2 regions of the Streptomyces lancefieldiae genome follow, and region 2 is predicted to be linked to the other one. Evidence: riboswitches for the same ligand, from Rfam matches in the RefSeq annotation. Region 2 holds a riboswitch; the other holds the start of a gene.
What was found. Region 2 has a riboswitch for glycine ahead of gcvP (aminomethyl-transferring glycine dehydrogenase). Riboswitches for the same ligand answer to the same signal wherever they lie in the genome.
Positions count from the first base shown of each region.

Region 1: another riboswitch for glycine. It lies ahead of gcvT (glycine cleavage system aminomethyltransferase GcvT); the one in region 2 lies ahead of gcvP (aminomethyl-transferring glycine dehydrogenase).

Region 1 is NZ_JAVRFH010000003.1:34,251-38,206, reverse strand. It holds gene RM812_RS03905 (enhanced serine sensitivity protein SseB C-terminal domain-containing protein) at 1-284, opposite strand, end outside; gene RM812_RS03900 (enhanced serine sensitivity protein SseB) at 448-1,215, opposite strand; gene RM812_RS03895 (AAA family ATPase) at 1,291-1,959, opposite strand; glycine riboswitch at 2,116-2,210, shown strand; glycine riboswitch at 2,211-2,327, shown strand; gene gcvT (glycine cleavage system aminomethyltransferase GcvT) at 2,368-3,486, shown strand; gene gcvH (glycine cleavage system protein GcvH) at 3,612-3,956, shown strand, end outside.
Region 2 is NZ_JAVRFH010000078.1:6,644-10,599, forward strand. It holds gene gcvP (aminomethyl-transferring glycine dehydrogenase) at 1-2,237, opposite strand, end outside; glycine riboswitch at 2,414-2,509, opposite strand; gene RM812_RS37655 (PRC-barrel domain-containing protein) at 2,645-3,022, shown strand; gene RM812_RS37660 (DNA polymerase IV) at 3,060-3,956, opposite strand, start outside.

The DNA.
Region 1 (3,956 bases), on a different contig from region 2:
GCCACTTCCAGGCCGTCGACCACTTCGTACGACCGGTTCCAGCCGCTGGCGGACAGCTCCTGGGCGGAGGTGACGCAGGGCGCGTAGCCGTAGCCGTCGACCTCCATGTTCCCGTACTGGGCGTCCGGGGAGCCGGCCTGGCCGTGCCACAGCAGCATCCAGACCTGGCCGGAGGTGGGGGTGGCGAGCGCGCGGAGGAGGGCCTCGTAGGCGTCGTAGCGCCCGGGCGTCACCTGGCGCAGCATGTGCTCGACCTGCCCGGTCGTGGTGCCGCTGGCGCTCACGCGTATCGCCCCTTCGAGAAGTTCCCCGGATATGAAACCAGCTTAAGGCTCCGCGGACAGGGGGCGCCCATGAGCGCGGGGTGCTGTCGTCCCGCGCCCCCGCGCGGCGGAGCCGCACATGTCACAGCCCCGCGCCCCTCGGGGACGTTTCCCCACCCGGTGCTTACAAGTCCCGGTCGTAGAACGGGCGGACGTTCGCCCGCATCCAGTCGCAGACCGGGTCCTGGGCCGCCTCCAGGAGGACCAGGTTGACCTGGCATTCCAGGGGGGCCTTGGCGAGGGCCCGGCCCAGGGCGTCCAGGGGCAGGGCGCGGGCGTCGCCCTCCCAGTGGGTGAGTTCGACGCCGACGAACAGGGCCGGGTCGGCGGTCTCGACGGCGGCGAGGCAGCGACGGGCGGTGCGGACCACGCCGACGGCGGCGAACTCGGCGGAGGCCGCGGCCAGGAAGTCCACCGGGTCGTCCTGCCAGTCCGGCTCGAAGAGGCGGACCCGGCCGCCGGAGGCGGGCCCGTCCAGCGGGGTGCGGCCGGTCCGGCACAGCTCGGCCACGGCCGGCGGCGGCAGCGGGATGCCGACCACGCCGTCGGGGTTCACGGCGATGCCGATCTGCGGGGGCAGGCCGCGGGCGAACTCCGCGGCGGGGGCGACGGTGTACGCCATGTGGGGGCCGGTGACCTGGCGGAGCTGTTCCTCGGAGCTGAAGACCGGCACGTAGGCCTGGCCGTCGATCTCCAGCGAGGGCAGGTCGAGGGGGCCGCTGTGCGGGCCGCCGCCGTTCGGCAGCGGTATCCACAGGAAGCTGCGGCCGAGCACCTCGACGATCCGGCCGCCGGCGCCCGGCACGCCCAGGGAGGCGGACAGCACCTCCTCCAGCTCGTTGCCGGGCCATCCGCCGTGCGGGTGGGGGTGCGCCTGTGCCGGGAAGTCCATCTGCCTACCGCCTGCCTGGTGCCACTGCTGTGGCTGGACAGGCTAACCCGTTCGGCCCCGCGGCCCTACGCACCGTCACCCCGTGAAGGCGATCCGGCGCAGCGTGTCCGCCGCCGCCCGGTCCAGGAGGATCGCCGAGACGCAGCCACCGGGCAGCGTGCCCTCGGCGACGGAGCGCAGCAGTCGGGTGTTGGCCGAGCGGTGCCGCAGGAACGCGTACCGGGAGACGCCCCGGCCGCGCTCGCGCTGGCCGGCCAGGGCCTCGCCGGGGTCGACGTCGAGCAGCAGCAGGTGCAGGGTGCCGTCGCGGCGGCGGGCCTCGCGGGCCAGCCAGGCGCGCACCCAGGCCTGGGTGCCGCAGTCGTGCACGACGACGCCCTCGCCGGAGCGCAGGGCGCGGCGCAGTCCGGCGTAGTGGGCGAGGCGGACGAGGGGGCGGTAGAGCGCGTACGGCAGGAAGCGCGGCATGCGGCGGTCCCAGCGGTCCCGGGTGTCCTGGGAGTCGATGCGCGGGCCGCGCACGGTCCGCTTCATCAGCGTGGACTTGCCGCTGCCGGGCAGGCCGGTGATCACCACCACGTCGCGGGGGCCGAAGAGCAGGGCGTGCGGGCTGCGGCCGTCCCGGTCCCGCAGGTCGCGAACGACGGGTGCGGTCGGTGCGGCGCATGCTTCCGGTGCCGGGACGACGGGCTGCTTGGGCAGCGCGAGACCCGAGGTGGTGGCGTACGCCGTGGTCCTGTTCACCGTGATCGTCCTCCCCTGGGGCGGTTCACGAGTTCCCATCCCCGTCGAGTGTAAAGAGAAGGTAATACGCGGGTCTCGTGTTTTGGTGCGCTTACTGCCACAGGCCGGTCACAACGGCGGTGCTACTGTGGCGGCGCCAACTGCATACCGGCCGTTTGAATCCGCGCGGGAGAGTCCCCGGCTGTCGTCGGGGCGCCGAAGGAGCAAGTCCCTCCCTTGAATCTCTCAGGCCCCGTTACCGCGCGGGCGAGGCACATCTGAAAAGCGGGCCGCCGCTCGACGGCTGCCCCACCCAAGGTGCAAGTCCCGACCGCCGTACTCCGGTGGTCGTGGCGAACCTCTCAGGTTCCGATGACAGATGGGGAGGACCGCCCTCGCCCGTCCTGTTCCCTGGGAGACGACCGACCGATGAGCAGTACAGAACTCCGCCGTACCGCGCTGGATGCCACGCACCGCGCGCTGGGCGCGACGATGACCGACTTCGCCGGCTGGGACATGCCCCTGCGCTACGGCTCCGAACGCGACGAGCACGTGGCCGTGCGCACCCGGGCCGGTCTCTTCGACCTCTCGCACATGGGTGAGATCACGGTCACCGGCCCGCAGGCCGCGGCCCTGCTCGACCACGCGCTGGTCGGCAACATCGGGAGCGTGAAGCCGGGCCGGGCCCGCTACACCATGATCTGCCGCGAGGACGGCGGCATCCTGGACGACCTGATCGTCTACCGGCTGGGCGAGGCCGAGTACATGGTCGTCGCCAACGCCTCCAACGCCCAGGTCGTGCTCGACGCGCTGACCGAGCGCGCCGCAGGCTTCGACGCCGAGGTCCGCGACGACCGCGACGCCTACGCGCTGCTCGCCGTGCAGGGCCCCGAGTCCCCCGGGATCCTCAGGAGCCTCACCGACGCCGACCTGGACGGCCTGAAGTACTACGCGGGCCTGCCCGGCACCGTGGCCGGCGTCCCGGCGCTCGTCGCGCGCACCGGTTACACCGGCGAGGACGGCTTCGAGCTGTTCGTGAGGCCCGAGCACGCCGTGGAGCTGTGGCAGGCGCTGACCCGGGCGGGCGAGGGCGTCGGGCTGGTCCCGTGCGGTCTGTCCTGCCGGGACACGCTCCGCCTGGAGGCCGGCATGCCGCTGTACGGGCACGAGCTGACGACCGGGCTGACGCCCTTCGACGCCGGGCTCGGCCGGGTGGTGAAGTTCGAGAAGGAGGGCGACTTCGTGGGGCGGGCCGCCCTCCAGGAGGCCGCTTCCCGGGCCGAGGCGAACCCGCCCCGTGTCCTGGTCGGCCTGGTCGCCGAGGGCCGCCGGGTCCCGCGCGCCGGGTACGCGGTCGTCGCCGGCGGCGAGGTGGTCGGCGAGGTCACCTCCGGCGCGCCGTCCCCGACGCTGGGCAAGCCGATCGCCATGGCGTACGTCGACGCGGCGCACGCGGCCGTGGGCACGCCGGGGGTCGGCGTGGACATCCGGGGCACCCACGAGCCGTACGAGGTCGTGGCCCTGCCGTTCTACAAGCGCCAGAAGTAGGCACCGGGCGTCGCGGAGCGCCTGCCGTTCCGCGCGCCTCCTCGCCGTCACCAGCGGTTTCAGCAGTCCCCCGTTCCTCTCCCCCCGTTCACCAGCACTCTCGCGCGTACAGGAGAATCCAGGCCATGAGCAACCCCCAGCAGCTGCGCTACAGCAAGGAGCACGAGTGGCTGTCGGACGCCGAGGACGGCGTCTCGACGGTCGGCATCACGGAGCACGCGGCCAACGCGCTCGGTGACGTCGTCTTCGTCCAGCTCCCCGAGGTCGGCGCCACCGTGTCCGCGGGCGAGACCTGCGGCGAACTGGAGTCGACCAAGTCGGTCTCCGACCTGTACTCCCCCGTCTCCGGCGAGGTCACCGAGGTCAACGAGGACGTCGTCAACGACCCGTCGCTGGTGAACTCCGCGCCCTTCGAGGGCGGCTGGCTGTTCAAGGTGCGGGTGGGCGAGGAGCCGGGCGACCTGCTCTCC
Region 2 (3,956 bases):
GGGCCGGCCGCGGGCTGCAGCGGGTGGTTGGGCAGGTACGGCGCCAGGTGCGACCGTACGGCCACCGGGCCGACGCCGGGACCGCCGCCGCCGTGCGGGATGCAGAAGGTCTTGTGCAGGTTCAGGTGCGAGACGTCGCCGCCGAAGTGGCCCGGCTTGGCGAGGCCGACCAGGGCGTTGAGGTTGGCGCCGTCCACGTAGACCTGGCCGCCGGCCTCGTGCACCCGGGCGCAGATGTCGGCGACGTGCTCCTCGAAGACGCCGTGCGTGGAGGGGTAGGTGATCATCAGCACGGCCAGCTCGTCGCGGTGCTGCTCGATCTTGGCCCGCAGGTCCTCGACGTCGATTTCGCCGTCCTCGGCGGTCTTGACGACGACGACCTTCATGCCGGCCATGACCGCGCTCGCGGCGTTGGTGCCGTGCGCCGAGGAGGGGATGAGGCAGACCGTGCGCTGCTCGTCGCCGTTGGCCCGGTGGTAGCCGCGTACCGCGAGCAGGCCGGCGAACTCGCCCTGCGACCCGGCGTTCGGCTGGAGCGAGACCTTGTCGTACCCGGTGACCTCGGCCAGCCGCTCCTCCAGCTCGCGGATGAGGGTGAGGTAGCCCTGCGCCTGCTCGGCGGGCGCGAAGGGGTGCAGCTGCCCGAACTCGGACCAGGTGACCGGCTCCATCTCGGTGGTCGCGTTGAGCTTCATGGTGCAGGAGCCCAGCGGGATCATGCCGCGGTCCAGCGCGTAGTCGCGGTCGGCGAGGCGGCGCAGGTAGCGCAGCATCGCGGTCTCGGACCGGTGCCGGTGGAAGACGGGGTGGGTCAGGAAGCCGTCCGTGCGCAGCAGCGCCTCGGGCAGCGTCTCCTCGGTGACCGCGTCCAGCGCCTCGATGTCGCCCTCGACTCCGAAGGCGTTCCACACCCCGCCCACCTGGGCGCGCGTGGTGGTCTCGTCGCAGGCGAACGACACGTGGTCGGCGTCCACGAGCCGCAGGTTGATGCCGTTCTCGCGGGCGGCGCCCACGACCTCGGCGGCCCGGCCCGGCACCCTAGCGGTGACGGTGTCGAAGTAGGAACCGTGCACGATCTCCACGCCGCCGGCGGCGAGACCCGCGGCGGTGACCGACGCGTACCGGTGCGTGCGCCGCGCGATGGCCCGCAGTCCCTCGGGCCCGTGGTACACGGCGTACATGCCGGCCATGACGGCGAGCAGCACCTGCGCGGTGCAGATGTTGCTGGTGGCCTTCTCCCGGCGGATGTGCTGCTCACGGGTCTGTAGCGCGAGGCGGTAGGCCTTGTTGCCGTCGGCGTCCACGGAGACGCCCACCAGGCGGCCGGGCAGGCTGCGCGCGAACTTCTCGTGCACGGCCATGTAGCCGGCGTGCGGGCCGCCGAAGCCCATCGGCACGCCGAAGCGCTGGGTGGTGCCGACGGCGATGTCCGCGCCCAGCTCGCCGGGCGAGGTGAGCAGCGTGAGGGCGAGCAGGTCGGCGGCGACGGTGACGAGCGCGCCGAGTTCGTGCGCCCGGTCGATGACCGGCTTGATGTCGCGTACGGCACCGGAGGCGCCCGGGTACTGGATCAGGATGCCGTTGATCTCCCGCTCGGCGACCTCGGCAGGGATGCCGTCGCTCAGGTCGGCGACGACGACCTCGACGCCGGTCGGCTCGGCGCGGGTCCGGATCACGGCGATGGTCTGCGGCAGGGCGTCCGCGTCGACCAGGAAGAGGCCCTTCTTGTTCTTGCCCATGCGCCGGGACAGGGCCATCGCCTCGGCGGCGGCGGTGCCCTCGTCGAGCAGCGAGGCGCCGGAGGTGGGCAGGCCGGTGAGGTCGGCCACCATGGTCTGGAAGTTCAGCAGCGCCTCGAGACGCCCCTGGGAGATCTCCGGCTGGTACGGCGTGTACGCGGTGTACCAGGCCGGGTTCTCCATGACGTTGCGCAGGATGACCGGCGGGGTGAAGGTGCCGTAGTAGCCGAGGCCGATCATGGAGTCGAGGACCTGGTTGCGGTCGGCCAGCGAGCGCAGCTCGGCCAGCACCTCGGCCTCGGACCGCGCGCCCGGCAGGTCCAGCGAGTCGGCGTTCTTGATCACGTCGGGCACCGCGGCGGCCGTCAGTTCGTCGAGTGAACCGTAGCCGACCTGCGCGAGCATCTTGGCCCGGGCCTCGGGGTCGGGGCCGATGTGGCGCTGCTCGAAGGGGGTTGCCTGTTCGAGCTCGGAGAGCGGCGTGCGATGGGCGGTCATTGCGGAGGCCTCCTGGTCTGACACGACCTGCGAGGGGCACCACGGCGCGGGTACCCGGACGGCCTCCCCCTCTGTCATCTCGACCTGAGAGCTTCACCGGGCCGCCCGAGAGCTGCCGGCTTTCACCGTCGGTGAGAGCGGAAGCCGTCGACACCCGCCCTGCTTTCCAGAGTGACCTCGTCCGTGCGGTACGTGGGCCTGAGAGATTCCGGGGAGGATTTGCTCCTTCGGCGCCTCCGATGGTGTCTGGAGGACTCTCCCGCACGGGGTCAGCAGCCGCTGCCAGCCTACCAGCGAGGTCGCCGCACGACGTTCGAGTGGCCGACCGGCCATATCTGCTCTTTTGTAGTACTTACGGATGAGTCAGCGGCTGGTGTGCGACCCCAGTGCGACCAAGTGGAGGGCCCGTGCGTACTGACATCGACCCGCGCAATCTGATCGGCCGCAAGGCGTTCGACCGCAACGGCACCCGGATCGGCACCGTCGACGAGGTCTACCTCGACGACGCCACCGGCGTCCCCGAGTGGGCGGCCATACGTACCGGCCTCTTCAGCAGGGACGCCTTCGTACCGCTGGAGCCCAGCGAGCTGGTCGACGGCACCCTGCGCGTGCCCTTCGACCGAGCCCTGATCAAGGAGGCCCCCGACTTCGGCGTCGGCCGCCACCTCTCGCCGGAACAGGAACTCCAGCTCTACGACCACTACGGTCTCGACGTGGCCGCCCCTCCCCCGGTCCCCGACCACGACTTCGGGAAGCTGGCGGGCAAGGGCAACGAGGAGAGCTGACGCACGGTCCCGCGACCTGATCCCGCCGGACGGCCCCTCAGCCGGTCGCCAGGTGCGCCGGGCCCGCCGGGCCGCCCGCCTCGGTGCCGGGAGCCGATCCCGCCTCCCCGGTCGTGGGATCCCCGGCCGTGGGCTCGGCGTCCTCGGGTCTTCGCGGCACCGGCCGGACCAGCGGCAGCGGGTCCGCCGGCGACAGGTCCGGGTCATCCACCGGAAAGGTCCGTACCCGGCCCCTCTCCGAGTACGGCGTCTCGAACCGCACGGTGACCCGCCCCAGCCCACTGCCCTGCACCCACCCGTGCCCGTACTCCGCGTGCCGCACGTCGTGACCCGACGGCCACCGGCGTTCGGCGGGCACCTGGCGGTGCTCCTCGGCGGACTCGGCGTCGGGCTCCTCGGCGACTTCGCCGGCCCGGTCCCCGGCCGCCTGCGCGAACAGGTCCTCCTGCGTGTAGTCGGCGAGCCCGCTGACGCCGACCCCGAGCAGCCGCACGCCGCCCGTGGTGTCCACCGAGTCCAGCAGCCGGGCCGCGGCCTCCCGTACCACCGCCAGGTCGTCCGTGGGCCCACGCAGCGTCTCGGAGCGCGTCAGCGTGGAGAAGTCGTACCGCCGCACCTTGAGCACGATGGTCCGCCCGGACAGCCCCGATCCGCGCAGCCGCCGCACGCACCGGTCGGCCAGCCTCCGCACCTCCGAGCCGACCCGCACCCGGTCGTGGATGTCCACGTCGTACGTGTCCTCGACCGACACCGACTTGGTCTCCCGCTCCGCCACCACGGGCCGCTCGTCACGGGCCAGGGCCATGGCGTACAGGGCGTGCCCGTGCGCCTTGCCCAGAAGCCGAACGAGCTCGTCCTCGCCCGCCTCGGCGAGCTCGCCGACCGTGGCGATCCCGGCCCGGCGCAAATGATCGCCCGTCGCCGGTCCCACACC